4 regions of the Cellvibrio sp. GW822-FHT04B05 genome follow, and region 4 is predicted to be linked to each of the others. Evidence: predicted binding sites of a transcription regulator. Region 4 holds the regulator's gene; each other region holds the start of a gene.
What was found. Region 4 encodes FliA, which starts transcription of late flagellar genes. Its sites were predicted from a motif close to TAAAGTTATNNNNNNNNCGGCCGATANCC; they were not measured.

Region 1 (2,205 bases), 200 kb from region 4:
CGGGCATTTGCTGCAGTGGTAATACCTGTCCCCAACGCACTACTGGCGTCAGTCACGGCAATAATGGATACATTTTCGGCAGAGATAGATACTTTTCCATCATCACCAATAGATGCTGAAAACTTACCACCTGACGAGCTGTTCATCTTTTCAACTAACTCGGTCAGATTGCTGGTTCCATTTGTACCACCACCTACGTTAATTGCAGTGGTAGTGCCATCCAGGTTAGTCAGCGTTACGGTAACTGACTGGGCCGAGGTCAGGATGCCAGTACCAGCTGCAGTTGCAGACGCAACTGCATAAGTAGATGCAGTTACACCATTAACATTTTTATTAATGTGGTCAATTAATGATTGATCGCTATTGGTTGCACCGGTACCGGCACCATCAAATTCATCAGTACCTTTAATAACTGATTGGCCATTAATCAGGATGCTGCCTTCGCGCAGAACCAAACTACCAGTCAATAAATCGATGTTAGAAGCACCACCCATCAAATCCACACTGGTAGAGCCCATACCCAGGGTTTTGGCATCCATCGCAGGCACTTTCAGGGAGATGGTTTGGTTAGCGTTTGAACCTACTTGCAGGTCTACTTTACCCAACTTGCCATCCAACAGGTTCTGACCGTTGAATGAAGTGGTTTTTGCGATACGATCCAATTCAGAGACCAGTTGTTTAACTTCGGCATCCAGGGTTTTACGGTCGCTTGCAGAGTAGATCCCGTTCGCTGACTGTACGGCCAGTTCACGCATACGTTGCAGGATGTTGGTGGATTCAGACAGTGCACCTTCAGCAGTTTGAATCAAAGACACACCGTCGTTCGCGTTACGGATCGCCTGGTCAAGGCCGCGAACTTGTGAAGTCATGCGGTTGGCAATTGCCAAGCCGGCAGCGTCGTCTTTTGCTGAGTTAATACGTTGACCTGAAGACAAACGCTCGGTTGAACGGTCAAGAGACGCGCCCGAACTCATCAACTGACGTTGAGCATTCAGAGAGGCGACGTTTGTGTTAATTACTAAAGCCATGATGAATCTCCTGGATTTAAATATCGATGCAGTGGCTGAGAAACAGACCGTGCTGCTAGTGTCGGTTGATGAAGTCTGACGCCAACAGCTTAATCAGCACTTCTAATCAGGTTATCGACACATCCGGGAGTAGCTTTAGAATTTTTTTATGGCAGGAACCAACTATTTACACTGAGAAATGGCAAAAAACATTACAAAAAGTTATATAAAATCCTTTTTCGTCAAACTATCGACCGTAAGCATCCATTGCTTTACTTGCCAAACTTGACTGACGTAATTCCGACGCACTTTTTTCACGATTTGCCTCTGCAAGCTCGGCCAGCATCTTATTAATGTCTTGCATTTCTTTGATAAGTTTTGCCGCCTCTGCTTCCAGGTTGGCTTGGGTAAGAGATTCAAGGTACTCCTGATCACCAAGAGACAGCAACCCCTGCTGACGTTGCTGAACCAACGTTTCAAACGATTCCCAATCACCCGCCTGAGCCAGGGATTGCAATGCCTTTGACTGGCTGAGTGCGCGCACGAGTGGATCTAGTAACACATCAATATCCATAGAACAGCTCTTCTTGGTGGGCCAATAGCAGACTAACGTTATCAATAGAGATTAGCAAAAGATAGTGAAGATGAGGAATAAAGAATTAACCGCCAACACAATTATCCCTTTAATCCCGGCTCATTATGAGTCGGGATTAAAGGGGCCTATCAAGCGAGATGTATTACAGATAATTGAATAATGTAAGCTGGCTGACTTTCGCAAAACTTTGCTGCGCGGCGCTTAATACAAATGATTGCATGGATAATTGAATTGTCGCATCAGCTACGTTGATATCTTGCAGGCTGGACAGTGTTGTTTTCGTGGTTAATGTAATATCCAGATTTAACTCAGTCGAACTCTCCAATGTATTCAACCGTGAACCTATCTCACTTTGAGCAGAGACAAGGTTAGTAATTACATTGGTCAAATTAGTAAGGGTCTTCGCCACCAGTTTACCCAGTTCGGCTTTGCTCTCCGGACTGTTTTCAACATTCTTCATTGCATCGCTAAAACGGGAGAGTGTTGTTAACAATGATTGTTTGTCACTTGACTCAATAAAGAAACTATCGCCAGGCTGCACCAGAACACCACGGGTTGATGAAGTACCGGCACCTTGAGTGCTGAACCCGGTCACACCATCCA
Region 2 (2,205 bases), 210 kb from region 4:
ATCCATTACACCAGCCATGTAATTACCTCATTTATTCTCAACATTAGGGCCACATTAATCTCAACAATAGGACCAAGGCTATCGATGATTCGATTACCACCATACGGCACAGTATTTGCTTTGATGCTAACTAAAGCAGCTTAGCGGCAAAAAACTGCCAGACTTTAGTCATTCATGATCCAGACCGGCACTCAGTTCTTACCCTTGAGGATAGGACAAAATATGGAACTTCCTAGTTTTTATAGCACTTTCTTGCGGAAATTTTTGCGCCACAGCAAAAGCGGGAAAGCTATAGCTGAACAGCAACTAGCCCCTGTTAAAGCGGCAATCCCTGGTCAAACGGGATTGGTTTTCCTATTGTGTGGGCTCGCCCCTTTAGCCTCGGCCCAGATTTATCCGTCAAACCAGCTAAAACAAGATATCGCCAGTTTTTTGGCGACTGAGTACAAACAGGTTGACCACCAACGCATCGATATCAGCGTCGGTAACCTGGATAATCGCCTTCGTCTTGCCACCTGTGATCACGCGCCGGTTTTCACCAGCCAGGATCCAACAGGCTTCGGCGGCAATATCAGCGTCAAGGCCCAATGTAGCGGTAGCCAGCCTTGGGCAGTACACGTTCCGGCGCAAGTGACTATTTATCGGGAAATTCCCGTCGCCATTCGCGACATCGCACGTGGTGAAGTGATTAGCCAGGCACAGATGACCGTCAGCCTTGTAAACATCAGCAGTATTCGCCAGGAGTTTTTACCCGAAGCGCGTGCCATTTTCGGCAAAGAGGCCAAGCGTAATATCAGCAAAGGCGAACCGTTTAAAACCGCCATGTTAGATGCTCCCACCGTCGTTAAACGCGGTGAAATCGTAATGCTGGAATCCCTTGCGGGCAGTATTAAAGTGAGCAGCGCAGGCACGGCAATGGTGGATGGTCGGGTCGGCCAGAAGATTCGCGTACGCAATAATTCGTCCGAACGGATCATCAGCGGGATTGTTGTGAGCCAGGGCGTAGTACAAACCTTGTGATAGAGGAAAGTTTTTTTAAATTATTGCTAAAGTTAAGCGGCCGCCGGCCGATAAGACTGCCAGGGACTCTTTTTATCAAGCACGTTTTAACTGGTTATCAAACGTGTTGTTAAATTGGTTTTAGGAAGAGGCTCTATTGTCACGCCATAGCAACCGCGACATCTTTAGTAAAGTTAATCGCCGAATGAGGTCAATCGCCACTGAGGCAAATAGGGGAAAAACATGAACTTCAACACCAACAATACATTGGACTCTGTCAGCGCTAAAGGTGCTCGCACCAAGCCTGCCGTACCTAATGCACCAGAAGCAAAAGCACCAGCCGCTCCTGATGCCGCACCCGTCAGCAAAGGCGCTAGCGATCAAGTGGTATTGAGCCAGGAGGCCCAAACCTTGGGGCGCTTGCAAGCCAAAATCAATACTTCACCCGATGTTGATCTGGAAAAAGTAGCGGAAATCAAACGCGCAATCGCTGAAGGCCGCTTTGAGATTAACCCCGAGCGTATTGCCGAAAATATGCTCAACCAGAATGAACTTCTGGGCTAGAAATCGCTTTCAGGATTAACGCAGCCCTCCCCCGGGGTTTTGTTGGTTCGCCACCCGTTTTAGTTGTACCACCCAAAATGAAGAGGTTGCTATGTCTCTCGATATTAGTTCGCTGCGCGACATGATTACGCAGGATTCCGCTGCACTTGCCCAACTTAAACAGCTCCTCACCTATGAGCGAGAGCAATTGGAGCAGCGCAAACAAGATGAACTCTCCAGGATCGTGGAAAAAAAATCAGTGCTTGTTGACCAATTGAATGTCAGCGCCAAGCAACGCCAACATATCCTTACCACTCTTGGTCTACCCGCCAACGCGGCAGGTTGGGATATATTTTTACAGCGCAACACTGCTACCCTGCCCCTGCGTGACGAATGGAAGCAGTTGGTCGGCGAATTTGAAGAATGCCAGAAGATGAACGATATCAATGGCAAAATGATCGCCCGCTCACAACAAACATTAAACCATCTACTTGGCTTATTGCGTGGCAAAGTTGCCGCCCCATCGCTCTACACTGCAAACGGCACCAAGGCCCAACAGACATCGTCTTACACCGTCGCTAAAGCGTAATACTGCAAATCCAATCAAAAGGGCGCGACCGCAAAGTTGCGCCCTTTTTTATTCTTGCCAATTCCATTACGCCC
Region 3 (2,205 bases), 190 kb from region 4:
TTTGCTGGGTTGCTGTGTAATGACCACATCGTAAGTGCCTGGCTGGCTCTTGGCAGTGTATTTGGTAACCTCGATGTTAGGCGCAGTTGATGATATTTTGGGGACAAAAATATCGCGAACCAAATCGAAATTTTTATCAATTGCTGCGCGGAAGTCGACGTTCTCCTGATTGGTAATGATTTCTAATGACCCATCTAACTTGGTACGAATACCAATATTTGACAGGCTATTAAAATCACTTTGCAATCCCGGCACCGCGGCAGACAAAATATTACGCACACCTTGAGTTAAACTTTTGGCAAGCGAGTCGTTATGCAAACTACCATAGTCTTTCGCTTCATTATTAAAGCCAACTAATTTCTCAACTTCTGTTTTAAAAGTGTTATAGGCCATTACGAAGTCGCGGATAACTGTTTCAGCAGTTGCCTTATCTTCACTGATAGTGATGTTGATGGTCTCGGTAAGCGAACTGCTAAAAATATCAAATTCAAGGCCGTCAATAATATCGGTAATATGGTTGGATTCGCGATTAACCAGCAAACCGTTAATGCGTATTTTCGCATCCATTCCCTCTTGCTGCTGGACGAGATTGCGGCTGGCTTCATTGAAATCCATACGTGCGAGACCAGGTGCATCCGGGTCTTCTGTCGCCGTAATTTCGATTTCATTTTGCGCGCCGGATTTTGATGTAATTAGCAATTTATAGGAACCGCCATCACTCACAATACTAGCGGTGGCGCCAATATTGGCTTTGTTAATTGCGTCGCGCAAACCGGTCAGGGAATTATTGCTATCGTCGATAGTGATCGTCGCCCCTTTTTTTGAGGAGTCAACCGTAAAATCGTCTAATGCCGAATTCCAATCGCCCAAACGAATAACCAGCGTGCCTTTACCAATCGGCGCACTTGTGGAGGCAAAAGTTCCGGAACTTAATGATTGCGACTGAGCCACTTGCTCCACTTTCAATTGGTAGCTACCTGCAACGGCTTTAGCATCCAGCTTGGTAATATCAATCAGGCTAGTGTCAGGAATCGACAAGGATTTGGCGTTAAATGTATCAGCGCTACCCAAGGCAGCGGCAGCCGTTTCCAATTTGGCTAGCGAACTGCGCAATAAGCCATAATCAGAAATTTGGGTTTCCAACAGTGTCTTTTTGGTGGTAAGCCGTTGCGCCTGTACCATTTTATTGGCTTCGGTCAACTGATCAGCCAGCTTATTGGTATCAATACCAGACCCGGTCCCCAAAGCACTGATAATGCTGGAACCTGTCGATGCGTTGTTGTTAGTAGTACTCGATGTACTGCTCACCATGGATACCTCCACGCCAATGAATTACCGCTTGCCAAAGGTTAGCGGCAACCAGTGGGTAAACTTTAGCCGGTTTTGCCGCTTTTCAAGAAAATAACTTACGTTATGTAGAAAATTGCACAAACCAAGCCAATGTATTGATTTTATTATTAATAAATCAAATAAACACCTGCGGATTTAATCCGCCAACGGCAAGGTAAAATAGAACGTCGTACCCTTTCCCAATACCGAGTGATAATCAATTTTTCCCCCCATACGCTCAATAATTACTTTGGTGATACTTAATCCAAGTCCGGTACCATCCCGACGACGGGTATCAGATGAATCAACCTGGGCGAACTTTTGGAAAATACGCTGCCGAAAATCATCTGCCATGCCCTCCCCTTCATCACTCACCGAAACCTTTACTTGCCGATCTTCGCGTACCAGTTGTACACGCACAACACCATCCAGATAAGAAAATTTGATTGCGTTAGAAAGCAAATTGGCCATGACTTGCAAAAAGCGGTCAGTATCTACATTAACCATTGCTACGGCAGCTTCATCTGACGGGATTTCAATTTGCAATTGCACACCGTAGCGAGTGGCATAACCAAGATTCTGCTCAATGGATTCTTGTAGAAGTGGATAAATAGCGGCAGGTTTTATCGTTAACAGGACATTGCCAAACTCAAGCTTATCGACGTCCAGGATATCGTTCACCAGTCGTGTCAGCCGGTCGGCATTATTACTGGCGATACCCAGCAAATCTTTTATCTTATGTGGCAGCTCTCCCAAGCTGCCACTGGTCACAATACTCAATGCGCCTTTAATCGATGTTAAAGGTGTGCGCAGCTCGTGGCTGACGGTTGAGATAAATTCACTTTTCAGTCGATCTACTTTACGTTTGGCAGTTGC
Region 4 (2,205 bases):
ACACCGATGCTTCTTCGAATTCATTGCTTTGCAATTTTTCTGTGAGCAACTTGGCGCACACTTTCAATTCGATAACAAATTCGTCATTGAAGGATGTTTGGAGTTCAGATGCCATGACAACGCCTTATTTATTATTTGATCGAGCTAACATTAACCGACGCGATCAAAAATTTTCTCGATTTTTTCCTTGAGTGCTTGTGCGGTAAATGGTTTAACAACATAACCATTAACACCGGCTTGCGCTGCCTCAATAATCTGGTCGCGCTTGGCTTCCGCCGTCACCATTAATACGGGGAGCGTGCGCAACTTTTCATCGGCACGTACCGCTTTTAGTAAATCAATACCGGTCATACCGGGCATATTCCAATCCGTTACCAGAAATTGGAAATCACCGCTTTTCAGCATTGGTAATGCAGTCACACCATCATCTGCTTCGTGGGTATTGGAAAAACCCAAATCCCGCAGCAAATTTTTAATAATCCGACGCATTGTTGAAAAGTCGTCAACAATCAGGATTTTCATATTCTTATCCAACGCAACCTCCACTCACCCTGATGGGATTTTCATTTACTCATAGTCTAGTAGGAGTTGAAGCTTCGGCCAGTTCCGGCGCAGAAATCTTCAACTTTTAATTCGAATCATAGCCCAAATTGCTGATAACGCTGGGTATTCGGCCAAATATCAATCATCGAAAAAGACTTTTCGCCTGATTCGTTTGCTATTTAAACAGTGATTATGCGGATTGCCAATCGGACAGCTTGTTGCGCAAGCGCGCCGCTGCCTGGCTATGGATCTGGCTTACGCGGGATTCGCTTACGCCAAGCACCATGCCGATCTCTTTCAGGTTTAATTCCTGATCATAATAGAGGGCTAGCACCATCCGCTCGCGTTCCGGTAGGAGCGCTATTGCATCTACCAGTGCTTTTTTAAGGCTGTCGCGCTGGATGCCTTCGAGGGGACTGACAAAAGCGCTGCTGTGTTCTGATGCATCTATATTGCTATCTTCTTCGCCGAAGGTTTCTTCGTAACTGAATAATCGGCTGCCGTTAGAGTCCTGCAACATGACATAGTACTCATCAAGGTCAACACCCAACTCTGCAGCAACTTCTACATCGCTGGCATCTCGACCAGTGCGGGCTTCAACCGCTGCCACCGCTTGCGATACACGGCGGGCGTTGCGATGCACCGAGCGAGGTACCCAATCGCCCCTGCGCATTTCATCGACAATTGCACCGCGGATGCGAATACCTGCATAGGTTTCAAAACTGGCACCACGGGAGGCATCGTATTTTTGGGAGGCTTCGATAAGGCCGATCATGCCGGCCTGAATAAGATCGTCTACCTGCACGCTCGCAGGCATACGCATCATCATGTGATAGGCGATACGCTTGACCAAAGGTGCGTAGTCTTCGATTTTGATCTGCGCATCAAGTAAGGTTTTTTTATCGTACATGGCTAAACCATTGACTGCGGCCATCGAGCACCTTCTGTTCAGCAACAACAGGATGTATCACCGTTAATTCGGTAATACGCCCTTTTACATCCATACTTTTTTCGGCATAGGGCGGTAAGCTAACGCGCATTCGCTGCCTGCAATAAACGCTCTACAAAAAATTCCAGACGACCCGTCGGTGAATTGGGCAAAGGCCACTTATCCACTGCTTGGGCTAATGCGCGAATTGCCACCGCCGCTTTGGAGGTAGGCGCAAACTCAAGCAGCGCTTTTTGTTTTTGCACTGATTTACGCACATTTTCATCAAATGGAATTTGACCGACAAACTGCAAGGTCACATCCAGGAAGCGCTCGCAGACCGTATTTAATTTGTTAAACATATTGATCCCTTCCTGCGGTGTGCGCGTCATATTTGCGACCACGCGGAAGCGCTGCATACCGTACTCTTTATTGAGCAATTTGATCAGCGCGTAGGAATCGGTAATAGAAGATGGTTCATCGCACACCACGATAATGACTTCATTGGCGGCGCGCACAAAACTGACAACGGTATCGGAAATGCCGGCAGCGGTATCGATAACAAGAATATCGACCTGATCGGAAAGATCATTGAACGCATTGATCAGGCCGGCGTGTTCCGCCGAACTCAACTCTGCCATACGCTGAACGCCGGAGGACGCAGGGACAATTTTCATACCGGCAGGACCAGTGACCAAAACATCCGTCAAACTGTGCGTGCCTGCCAATACATC

Region 1: AC1RJL_RS16355 (flagellin N-terminal helical domain-containing protein) is a predicted target of FliA. The motif match lies at 1,138-1,166, and genes of this name have one in related genera.
Region 2: flgM (flagellar biosynthesis anti-sigma factor FlgM) is a predicted target of FliA. The motif match lies at 1,048-1,076, and genes of this name have one in related genera.
Region 3: fliD (flagellar filament capping protein FliD) is a predicted target of FliA. The motif match lies at 1,348-1,376, and genes of this name have one in related genera.

Annotation. Positions count from the first base shown of each region.
Region 1 is NZ_JBXAMU010000005.1:123,283-125,487, reverse strand. Features, by position in the region: gene AC1RJL_RS16355 (flagellin N-terminal helical domain-containing protein) at 1-1,028, opposite strand, end outside; gene AC1RJL_RS16350 (flagellar protein FliT) at 1,255-1,581, opposite strand; gene flgL (flagellar hook-associated protein FlgL) at 1,745-2,205, opposite strand, start outside.
Region 2 is NZ_JBXAMU010000005.1:105,358-107,562, reverse strand. Features, by position in the region: gene AC1RJL_RS16285 (chemotaxis protein CheV) at 1-18, opposite strand, end outside; gene flgA (flagellar basal body P-ring formation chaperone FlgA) at 223-1,020, shown strand; gene flgM (flagellar biosynthesis anti-sigma factor FlgM) at 1,243-1,563, shown strand; gene AC1RJL_RS16270 (flagella synthesis protein FlgN) at 1,655-2,131, shown strand.
Region 3 is NZ_JBXAMU010000005.1:131,550-133,754, reverse strand. Features, by position in the region: gene fliD (flagellar filament capping protein FliD) at 1-1,311, opposite strand, end outside; gene AC1RJL_RS16370 (CHASE domain-containing protein) at 1,486-2,205, opposite strand, start outside.
Region 4 is NZ_JBXAMU010000005.1:318,319-320,523, forward strand. Features, by position in the region: gene AC1RJL_RS17120 (protein phosphatase CheZ) at 1-115, opposite strand, end outside; gene cheY (chemotaxis response regulator CheY) at 151-534, opposite strand; gene AC1RJL_RS17130 (RNA polymerase sigma factor FliA) at 734-1,477, opposite strand; gene AC1RJL_RS17135 (hypothetical protein) at 1,443-1,583, opposite strand; gene AC1RJL_RS17140 (MinD/ParA family protein) at 1,573-2,205, opposite strand, start outside.